Regions from separate parts of the Glutamicibacter sp. X7 genome, predicted to be linked through region 1. Evidence: riboswitches for the same ligand, from Rfam matches in the RefSeq annotation. Region 1 holds a riboswitch; each other region holds the start of a gene.

The links. A riboswitch is a leader RNA that binds a small molecule or an ion and turns the genes downstream of it on or off. The one in region 1 is predicted to bind S-adenosylmethionine.
Region 2: another riboswitch for S-adenosylmethionine. It lies ahead of ACYU0X_RS03665 (O-acetylhomoserine aminocarboxypropyltransferase/cysteine synthase family protein); the one in region 1 lies ahead of ACYU0X_RS01620 (ABC transporter ATP-binding protein).
Region 3: another riboswitch for S-adenosylmethionine. It lies ahead of ACYU0X_RS03190 (hypothetical protein); the one in region 1 lies ahead of ACYU0X_RS01620 (ABC transporter ATP-binding protein).

The regions. Positions count from the first base shown of each region.
Region 1 is NZ_CM142678.1:307,728-310,991, forward strand. Features, by position in the region: gene katG (catalase/peroxidase HPI) at 1-60, opposite strand, end outside; gene ACYU0X_RS01615 (Fur family transcriptional regulator) at 139-564, opposite strand; gene ACYU0X_RS01620 (ABC transporter ATP-binding protein) at 996-1,805, opposite strand; SAM riboswitch class I at 1,811-1,912, opposite strand; SAM riboswitch class I at 2,178-2,269, shown strand; gene ACYU0X_RS01625 (acyl-CoA dehydrogenase family protein) at 2,288-3,264, shown strand, end outside.
Region 2 is NZ_CM142678.1:724,843-728,106, reverse strand. Features, by position in the region: gene ACYU0X_RS03670 (cystathionine gamma-synthase) at 1-698, opposite strand, end outside; gene ACYU0X_RS03665 (O-acetylhomoserine aminocarboxypropyltransferase/cysteine synthase family protein) at 695-2,020, opposite strand; SAM riboswitch class I at 2,304-2,394, opposite strand; gene ACYU0X_RS03660 (LysR family transcriptional regulator) at 2,628-3,264, opposite strand, start outside.
Region 3 is NZ_CM142678.1:623,764-627,027, forward strand. Features, by position in the region: gene ACYU0X_RS03180 (5'-nucleotidase, lipoprotein e(P4) family) at 1-363, shown strand, start outside; gene ACYU0X_RS03185 (VIT1/CCC1 transporter family protein) at 366-1,472, opposite strand; gene ACYU0X_RS03190 (hypothetical protein) at 1,528-1,794, opposite strand; SAM riboswitch class IV at 1,810-1,920, opposite strand; gene ACYU0X_RS03195 (DinB family protein) at 1,965-2,489, opposite strand; gene ACYU0X_RS03200 (sodium:solute symporter family protein) at 2,579-3,264, opposite strand, start outside.

The DNA.
Region 1 (3,264 bases):
CTGAGTTGGGTGGACTCGGCCTGCGCCGACCACGGGGCACTTGCCTGCGTTCTCAGACATTTGGTTCCTTCCAGGGAATTGGGTTGGGGGATAATCGCGCATCCCGACGGCTATGGACCGTTGGATGCGGTGAATTCGTTACGGTGTCTGCGAGGAAAACTGGCACTCGGGGCACAGCCCCCAGTAGATAACCTCGGCCTCGTCGATCAGGAAGCCATGGTCATCCGAGGCGCAAAGGCAGGGTGAATCTCCCACGGAGCAATCCACATCGGCAACCATGCCGCAATTGCGGCACACCACATGGTGATGGTTGTCGCCTACCCGCGCCTCATAACGTGCGCTGTGCCCATGAGGCTGAATTTTGCGTACCACGCCCAGCTCGGTGAGGAGCTTAAGGGAGTCATAGACAGCCTGATGAGACACCGTCGGGTACTGTTCACGCACCGCTGCGATCACCGTTTCGGTGTCCGCGTGCGGATGCGAGGTGACGGCAGAGAGCACCGCGACGCGTGGACGCGTCACGCGCAGGGATGCCGCCCGCAGTACCTCTTCGATTCCGACCATCTCAGTCACAGTCTCCAGCATGACGGCTTTTTTTGAATGAGTCAAGATAACGAAAGGTGTGTTGCAGGTTACGTAAACTTAACGCGCTCGGTACGGTTTCGTGGTCTCCAACGGGGGCTCGTGTTGCCGCATTAATCGGCGCCCCGTGCCGCGCACATTTTCGCGGAGTTGGCTTTGGTGCACCTAGCGCGAACGTAACCTGCCGTGCCTTGGTTTCACCGGGAGATCCTTCAGGTTGGGCCCGGTAGTGGTGAACGTAGTATTCCCCTGTGTTCCGGAGGGCACCAGTTCACCGTGGGCGGCAACCAGAAGACGCCAGTCTCGCGACAGCGCAGGTCCACGGGGGAGTGCGAGAACTAGGTGGCTCGCTGGTTGATCGGAGCAAGGCGCATGCACCGGTGTGGCCTGCCGCAGGGGCGATGTGCGCTGTATTAGTCGGTGTGGTTATCGACGCTGAGCAAATCCTGCAACATGTTGCGGTGCGCGCCGAAGTCGCCGTCGCGGCGCTGGTGCCCGGCCGCGGTGTCTAGGCGCAGATCCCGGATGACGCCGGCCGGAATGCCCGGTGCCTCGCGGCCCAGTACGATCACTCGGTCCGCTAACTGCAGGGCCTCGTCGACATCGTGGGTCACGAGCAACACTGTGGTGGGAATGGCCGCGTGAACCGCGCGCAACAGCTCCTGCAATTCGAGTCGAGTCAGCGCATCCAGAGCCCCGAAGGGTTCATCAAGGAGCAGCACGCCGGGGCGGCGGGCTAGGGCGCGAGCCAGCGAGACGCGTTGCGCAAGGCCGTCTGAGATTTCCTGCGGGTGCACGTCGGCTACCTGTGCCAGGCCGGTAATCTCGAGCAGTTCATCGATCAGGGTGGTGCCCTCGTTCTGGTCCAAACCCAGTGGCAGGCCGAGCTCGATATTTTCGCGAATCGAACGCCACGGCAGCAGTCTTGGTTCTTGGAAGGCGACCGAGCAGCGCTCGTCAATCCCGGCCACCGGCAAGTCGCCGATGAGCACCTGCCCGGAGCTTGGCGTATCTAGCCCGCTAGCTGCGCGCAACAAGGTGGATTTTCCGCATCCGCTTGGGCCCAGAATGGCCACCAGTTCACCGGCGGCGATCTCGAGGTTAAAGTCCTGCAGTACTCGGCGGGTTTCGCTGCGTGTGCTAAAGGTGCGTGCAAGCCGGCGGAAGCTCAGCGGCAGGGCAGTATTGGTTGAGGTGTGCGCGGGTGCGTAGGCAAGTGCCATGATCATCTCCATCGGTTCTGGCGGTAGCACCGTCCGCGACCAGTTCATGGGCGTGGTGGTTGCTGCGGCGTCGTCGAGCCAGATCTCTCGGCCGCTCGGGATGGTTCCGCAACAATCGAACCGCGTCGAATGAACCGAGGGCAAACCTTTCGTAACATGACGAATCTTCGAAAGATGGTGGCCGGACGCGAGAAATTCTGATTCTTCTTTTGATAAGTGTGGATTCGTTGATGAACTTGAAGGATCGACGAAGCGCCTTTCGTGGCCACCGGCCTACATCTCCTGAAGTATGACTGGCGTCACTACTACGGCTCGTTACTTTGTGACGCCCGGCTTGGGACGTGAAAGGACGTAACGCTACAAATGATTACGAACCCATCCAGAGCGGCCGAGAGATCTGGCTCGACGACGCCGCAGCAACCACCCGCGTGACGGGCCGGTGCTACCGCCAGATCCGATGGAAAGAAATGAGGATTTTTCCAGTGTCTTTCGACAACGCCAACATGGACTTCAACGCATTGAGTGACCCCGCCGGGGCTTCGGCCCGTAATCTAGATGACCACGTAGAGCCGGTGGCCGTGCGCCAACTGTTAAAGGTCACTCCCGGGCCGTGCGCGGATGAGCAGTACGAACGCCTGGCTGCGATTTTTCGTCCGGTGTTCGCGCAAATCGCTGACGGAACCAATGAACGCGAGCAGCTTCGTCAGCTTCCCTTTGAACAGGTCGGCTGGCTCAATCGCGAGCGTTTTGGGGCGTTGCGGTTACCGGTCGAAGCCGGTGGCCACGGGGCACGGCTTTCGGATGTATTTCGCTTGTTGATCGAGTTGGCTGAGGCGGATTCCCACATTGCTCAACTGTGGCGGGCGCATATTGCCTTCACCGAGCATGTGCTCCGGCTTGAGGACGAGGCACTGCGTAAAAAGTGGATCGCGCGCATTGCGTCCGGACATATCGTCGGTAACGCCTACACCGAAAAGGGCGGCAATCCGCTCGGGACACTGAATACGGCCGTCAGTGAGGTCAATGGCCGCTGGGTCGTTAACGGCGAAAAGTACTATTGCACCGGCACCATTTTCGCGGATTGGACCACCGTCGCGGTCAGCCACCCGCAGCGCCCGGGGCGTCACATTGCCGTGGTTTCCACCCAGCACAGCGGCGTTAAAATCATCGATGACTGGGACGGGTTCGGCCAGCAACTGACCGGCACCGGCACCACCGAATTCAGCAATGTCCCGGTAGATAGCTTCATGCCCGAAGACCCCATCGATCCGGAAGCCGCGATCTTCCAGCTCGTGCTGCTTGCGGTCCAGGCAGGTATCGGCCGGTCGGCGCTGAACGACATGCGCCTGGCGGTTCAGTCGCGTACCCGCAGCTTCTCCACCGGCACCGGCGTGCCGGTGCATCAGGAACCACAGGTATTGCAATTGGTCGGGGAGGTCTCCGGTGCGGTGTTCGCCAG
Region 2 (3,264 bases), 420 kb from region 1:
CCCACGGCCTCGGCCAGCGACTGTCCGCGGTGCAGATAGTCGGCGACGATGACCGCACCGCCGAGCACGTCGGAATGCCCGCCAATGTATTTGGTGGTGGAGTGCACCACCGCATGCGCCCCAAAATCCAGCGGGCGTTGCAGGTAGGGGGTGGCGAAGGTGTTATCGACGACGAGCAGCGCCCCGGCTTCGTGGGCCAGCGCGGCCCACCCGGCGATGTCGGCGATGCCCAGCAGCGGATTGGAGGGGGTTTCCAGCCAGAGCAGGGCGGTGTTTGGGCGCAGCGCGCCGCGCACCTGATCGAGGTTGGTGATATCCACGGTGCTGGCACTGATCCCCCACTTGTGGTGTAACCGGGTGATCAGCCGGTTGGTGCCGCCGTAGCCGTCGGCGCCGAGCACAATGTGATCGCCCGGGGCGAGCACGGCGCGCAGCAGGGCGTCTTCGGCGGCGATGCCGGAGGCGAAGGAGAAACCCGCGGCCCCGCCTTCGAGGGCGCTGAGCTGCTCTTCGAAGCCGCCCCGGGTGGGGTTGGAGCCGCGCGAGTATTCATGCCCGGCACGCAACACGTTGATGCCGTCTTGGATGAAGGTGCTGGTTTGGTAGATGGGCGGGATGACCGCCCCGGTGTGCGGGTCTTTGCCTTGGCCGGCGTGGACGGCCAGGGTGTTGAATCCGTGGCGTGGTGAGGTGCTCATGCGAAGGCTCCTTCCGGGGCGAGGGTGATCTGTGCGGCGGCGTGATCCAGGGCCTGGAACAGGTCGGCGATGAGGTCGGCCGGCTCCTCGAGACCGATGGATAGGCGCAGCGTTGCCTTGGAGAGTCCGGCGGCGGCCAGTTGTTCGTCGTTGAGTCGACAGTGGGTCATGGTGGCCGGGTGGACCACCATCGAGCGCACGTCGCCGATGTTTGCGGCCAGGGTGAAGAGCTGCAGGGCGTCGAGCACCGGGGAGACCAGGGAGGCGTCGGCCAGTTCGATGGCCAGCACGCAGCCGGTGCCGCGCGGGGCGACGTGGGCGGCCAGCTCGTGGTCCTGGTGCCCCGGCTGGCTCGGGTGGTGCACCCGGCGCACCAGCGCGTGCCCGGCGGCGGCCTCGGCAAGTTCCAGCACGGTACGCTGCACCCGTTCGGTGCGCACATTGAGCGTCTCGATGCCGGTGAGAATGCCGGAGGCGGCGGCCGGCGACAGCGAGGGCCCGAGGTCATGCAGGAATTTGGAGCGCACCAGCATGGCGTAGGCGGCGCTGCCGTAGCGTTCGAGCAGGGAGTACTGCCCGTAGCGCGGACGCGGCGCGGCGATCTGCGGCCAGCGTGCGGCGTCGGAGAAATCGAAGGTTCCCGCGTCGACGACCAGTCCGCCAAGCACCTGGCCGTGTCCGGCAAGCGCCTTGGTGGCCGAGTGCACGACGATATCGGCCCCGTGCTCGATCGGGCGGTAGTTCGCGGGGGTGGCCAACGTGTTGTCGACGACCACCGGAATGTTGTGGCGGTGTGCTAGCTCGGAGAGTCCCTGCAGGTCGAGCAGCGTGCACAGCGGGTTGGAGACCGATTCGACGAAGAAGGCGCGGGTGTCCTCTTCGATGGCGTCGGCCCAGGCGCTGAGGTCTTCCGGGTCGACAAAGCTCACGCGGATTCCGAAGTCGTTGAAGGAGTCGGTGAACAGGTCCACGGTGCCGCCGTAGAGCTTATTCGAGGCGACGATGTGCTTCGCGCCCTGGGTCAGCGCCAGCAGCGAGAGGGCGACGGCGGCCTGCCCGGTGGCGGTGGCCACCGCTTGGGCCCCGCCTTCGAGGGTGGCGACGCGTGCTTCGAGGGCAGCGACCGTGGGATTGCCGGTGCGGGAGTAGGTGAATCCGGGTTCGCGCAACGCAAATTTTTCGATGGCCTCGGCGTGCGAGCCGAATTCGTAGGCCGCGGCGGCGTAGACCGGGACGGTGAGTGGACGGTAGGGGCCCTCGGGCGAGTATCCGGCGTGGACTGCTGAGGTGGCCCCGTGCCAGGTGCTGTTCGGCTGTGACATATGTGCGTGTTCCTTGCCGGTTGGATGTCGGGTGGGGTGGGCGGAGATCAGGCGTGCGCGCTGATGCGCATGCCGGTGCGTTGCATACTGGTGGCGACGTGGCGCACCGGTGCGTGTTGGCCCGGTGGCGATGCCATTGCTTCGCTCATGTCTCCTCCTCGTTTCTCGTCACACGAGGGAGTGCACCGATCGGCGTCTATGCGAGGTACCTGGTAGGGAGGGTTGCTGCCCTCCCCTTCACGGTACGAGGCACAGCGCAACGTCCAAGGGCGTTGTCGGAACTGCTCCATCGTTCCTGGCGGTAGCACCTTTCGGTTTCCCGATGGTTGCTGCGACGTCGACGAGCCAGATCTCTCGGTCGCTCTTGATGGGGTGTTGTATGTCCATGGTTCGGCATGGGCGCCCGACGAGGCAAACGGCACCGAACCCCGTGCTTCACACAACGCCAATCCGCGTCATATGTCGCAGTGTCGTCATATTGACGGCCCGGTTAACGCCTCTTTATGACATGCGCGGTGAGCCAAAATCCGCGAAATTCCGGGGTCTAAGCGCCAAAAGATGTCGCGCCGGGTCGCCCGATGACAGTTCATGACGCGCAGGGAAGACGTCAGCCGAGCAGGTGAACTCCGAAGCTCGCGACCACCGAACGCACCTCGTCGAGGTAGCGCTGGGCCTGGTCGGTGAGCGGGACCGCGGCGTGGTCGATCCAGCCGATCTCGATGCGTTCGTCCACATCCAGCGGGATGGCCACGATCGAGGGGTCGAGTTCGTCGCTGATGATGCCGGTCGAGATCGTGTACCCGCCGAGTCCGATCATCAGGTTGAAGATGGTTGCACGATCGGAGACCCGAATTTCGCGTTTGCTCGAGAGCGTGGAGAGGATTTCCTCGGCGAAGTAGAAGGAGTTGCTCGCCCCCTGGTCGAAGGTGAGCCGCGGTAGCTCCTCGAGATCTTCGAGGGTCGCCCGCTCCCGCGAGGCCAGCGGGTTGCTACGCGAGATGAAGATGTGCGGGTCGGCGAGGAATAGCGGGTGGAACACCAGCCGGGACTCGCGCAGCAGTTTGTCGATGACCTTTCGGTTGAAGTCGTTGCGGTAGAGAATGCCGATTTCACTGCGTAGTGTGCGGACATCTTCGATGATGTCCTCGGTGCGTGTCTCGCGCAGCGAGAACTCGTACTGCTCGGCCCCGCTGGCCTGGACCATCTTCACGAAGGCATCGACGGCGAAAGAATAGTGCTGGGTG
Region 3 (3,264 bases), 320 kb from region 1:
GGGGTGCACATCTACTACATTTCCGATCGGACCGAAGCGAACCTCGACGATACGTTGGCGGACCTGCAGCGCCTGGGCCTACCGCAGGCCGTTGAAGACCAGGTGCTGTTGCTCGGGCCTCCCAAGGAGGAACGACGCGCTGCGGTAGAGAGCGAGCACCGTGTGGTCATGCAACTGGGCGACACGATGCATGACTTCGACGCTGCCTATGCCGGAAGCGATCTGGAAACCCAGCATGAACTGGTGCAGCAGCAAGCCGACAAGTTCGGCCGGGAATGGTTCGTCTTACCGAACCCAACCTACGGCAGCTGGTCCAAGGCCACGCTCGAGAGCTGGGATGTGGAGCCAAGCGAAGGCCGGTGAGGTTAGACGGCGGTGGTCCCGAAGAGCAGACCAAGGCAGTAGGTGACCGCCGCCGCCCCCAACCCGATGCCGAGCTGACGCAAGCCGCGCTTGAGCGGAGAGGCGCCGGAGAGCAGCCCCACCACGCCGCCGGTACCAAGCAGCGCCAACCCGACGAGGACCAGCGAGAGCACGACCGCGCCGGTGCCCGACAGACCGAAGATATACGGCAGGATCGGGATGACGGCGCCGGAGGCGAAAAAGGCGAAGGAGGAAGCTGCCGCGCCCGGGGCCGAGCCAAGCTCCTCGTGCTCCTTCTCAAGTTCTTCGGCGCGAGCCTCTGGATGCAAGGAGAAGGAAGGGTTGCAGTCACAGGTAAAAAGGCCCATGCGTTCGGCAACTCGGTGCTCGGCATCTTCGTCGCTCATGCCGCGCGCCTTGTAGATCAGCACAAGCTCATTTGCATCGAGGTCCAGGTTCGGGGCCGCCGCGAGAGTGACCTGTGTGGGCCGCGAGGCGGTCAGCAGCTCGCGTTGCGACCGTACCGACACATACTCACCGGCTGCCATGGACAGCGCGCCGGCCAAAAGGCCCGCGATACCCGAGAACAGCACGAAACCAGAGGCCACGCCGGTGGCCCCGACGCCCATGACGAGGGCCAAGTTGGAGACCAAACCGTCGTTGGCCCCGAAAACCGCGGCCCGGAAATTGCCCGAGAGGCGTGCCCGTCCCGCCGTGGCTAGCGCCCTGATGACTTCCTCGTGTACCTGTTCGTCCGCCGCCATCTGTGCGGTGGCGTCGGCATCCTTTTCGTAGGGGGAGCTACTTTCCGCGCGCTGAGCCAAGGCCAGCACGAAGACCGACCCGAAGTGACGTGCCAACCAGCGCAGGAACATGCGGCGGGTCGACGGACGCACATGGCGTGCATGCTCGCCGAGTTTGGTCCGCCAATAGGCCTCATGCCGTTCTTCGGCCTCCGCGAGCCCCAGCAGGATCTGCCGTTCTTGCCCTGTGCGGCGTTCGGCCAGCTCTCGATAGATGGCGCCTTCGGCGATTTCATCGGCCAAATAGCGCCGCCAACGGCGGATCTGTGCCGAGGTGGGCTGTGCTGACGAGCTGTCGCTACTCATGCGTTGTTGCTCCTGGGGCAAAGCCGGGCTGCTACGCCCGGCGAAGGCGAACTTCTCAGCTCCCCACACTAGCCAGCGAAGCGGGACTGGGGAATTTGGCAAGACTAAATACGCGCAGCCGGCCTCCGCGGGCTCCACGCGCGGCGGTGCGGATCAACAATTGCTGTGTTTCGGCGTCGAAGCGTGGCCGATCGACCGCGCGCGAGAGCGTACCTAGCAGTTCGTCGGGATTGGCTATGCCCCATTCTTCCCAGCGGCCCTGTCTCCGGAATCGGACAACATTGGCATGGGTATCGATCAAGGGAAACACGGCGTCGGCCATGGGCGATCCTTCGCGCTTAAGCTCTTGCCCGTGGCAATGGCACACGGACCGCTTCCTCATCCGAACCACCCATGAACTTGGGGTTGGTGTGTGGCCAGTCGGAGCTTGGCGCCACATCTCGTGAAGCTACACGGCCGATATTACCGTACGGCGTGGCCTACCGAATTCTGTTACGGCAGATTCGGGGCATGGGCGTACAGTCCGGCGAAGCCGTCGAGCTGTTCTCGCAAGATGTCGATATGACCGGCATGGCGGGCTGTTTCGCCGAACATGTGAGTGACGAGGCGGGCCAGATTGGTGTGCCGGTGTGTGACCCACCAGGTTACTTCGGCCGCGGTGGTGGGCTCGAGCTCGTCGCAGGCGGCTTCGGCGAAAGCGATGGCGCGGCGGTAGCTTTCGCAGACCTCGCGCAGGGTCAGCTCCTTTGGGACGGTGAATTCTGCCTGTGGGTCGTCGCTGGCCAGCACCTGACGCATGTGTTCGTCCTGCGGAGTTCTGCCCAGGCATTCGCCGAAGTAGGCGTACTCCGTTGCCGTCAAATGATGCACGATCCCGATGATGCTACTTCCGGTGGCGGTCATTTCCTGCCGGGCGTGGGCCTCCGACAGGTCGGCGCATTTCCATAACACTGCTTCTCGCGCCTCGTTGAGGTACTCTCGAACGCGCTGCGCGCCTGGATCCTGACTAAGACTCATGGTCCACAGCCTAGGAAGATCTCCAGCAAAAGAACAGGGGCCGCGAACCAAGTGGTTCGCGGCCCCCTGCCGGTCAGCGGGTGCCCCGGCTAGCTGCGGCGCACGCCTTCCTCGGTCGAGCGACCGGACAAGCGTTCGCTCCAGTGTGCGAGAACCGAGTCATCGGTCGGCTTGGTGGCCAAGGAAACGACCACGTAAACGATGGCGGAAATGGCCAGGCCGTAGTAGATCGGTTCGTTGGCGTACACGCCTGCGAAGGGCGCTTCGGCCTGAATCTCGAGGTAGATCATGGTGCCAAGGGTCACCAGTGCCCCGGCGGCCATGGAGGAGGCCGCACCGATTCCGGTGCCGCGGCGCCAGATCAGTCCGCCGAGGATCGAGACCAGTAGACCGCCGACGAGGATGTCGTAGGCAATGGTCAACGCGGCCACCACGTCGGTAAAGACGATGGCCAGCAACATGATCAGCACGCCGAGCCCCAGCACCCAGTAACGGTTGGACTTCACGTCTTCTTCCGGGTTGCTCTCGTGATCCACCTGCACCGTGCGACCGAATAGGTTGGCCACGACAGGCAACACGTCGTTGCGAGCAACGGTTGCCGAGGCAATCAGGGCGCCGGAGGCGGTGGACATCATGGCAGCCAAGGCGGCGGCCAGCACGATGCCGCCCAGACCGATGGGCAGCAGGTCGCTGGCCACGGTACCGAAGACAACGTCCGGGTTGTCCTTCGCGGTTTCGGCCAGTCCCGGTAGCGCCACACGAGCGCCCATACCCA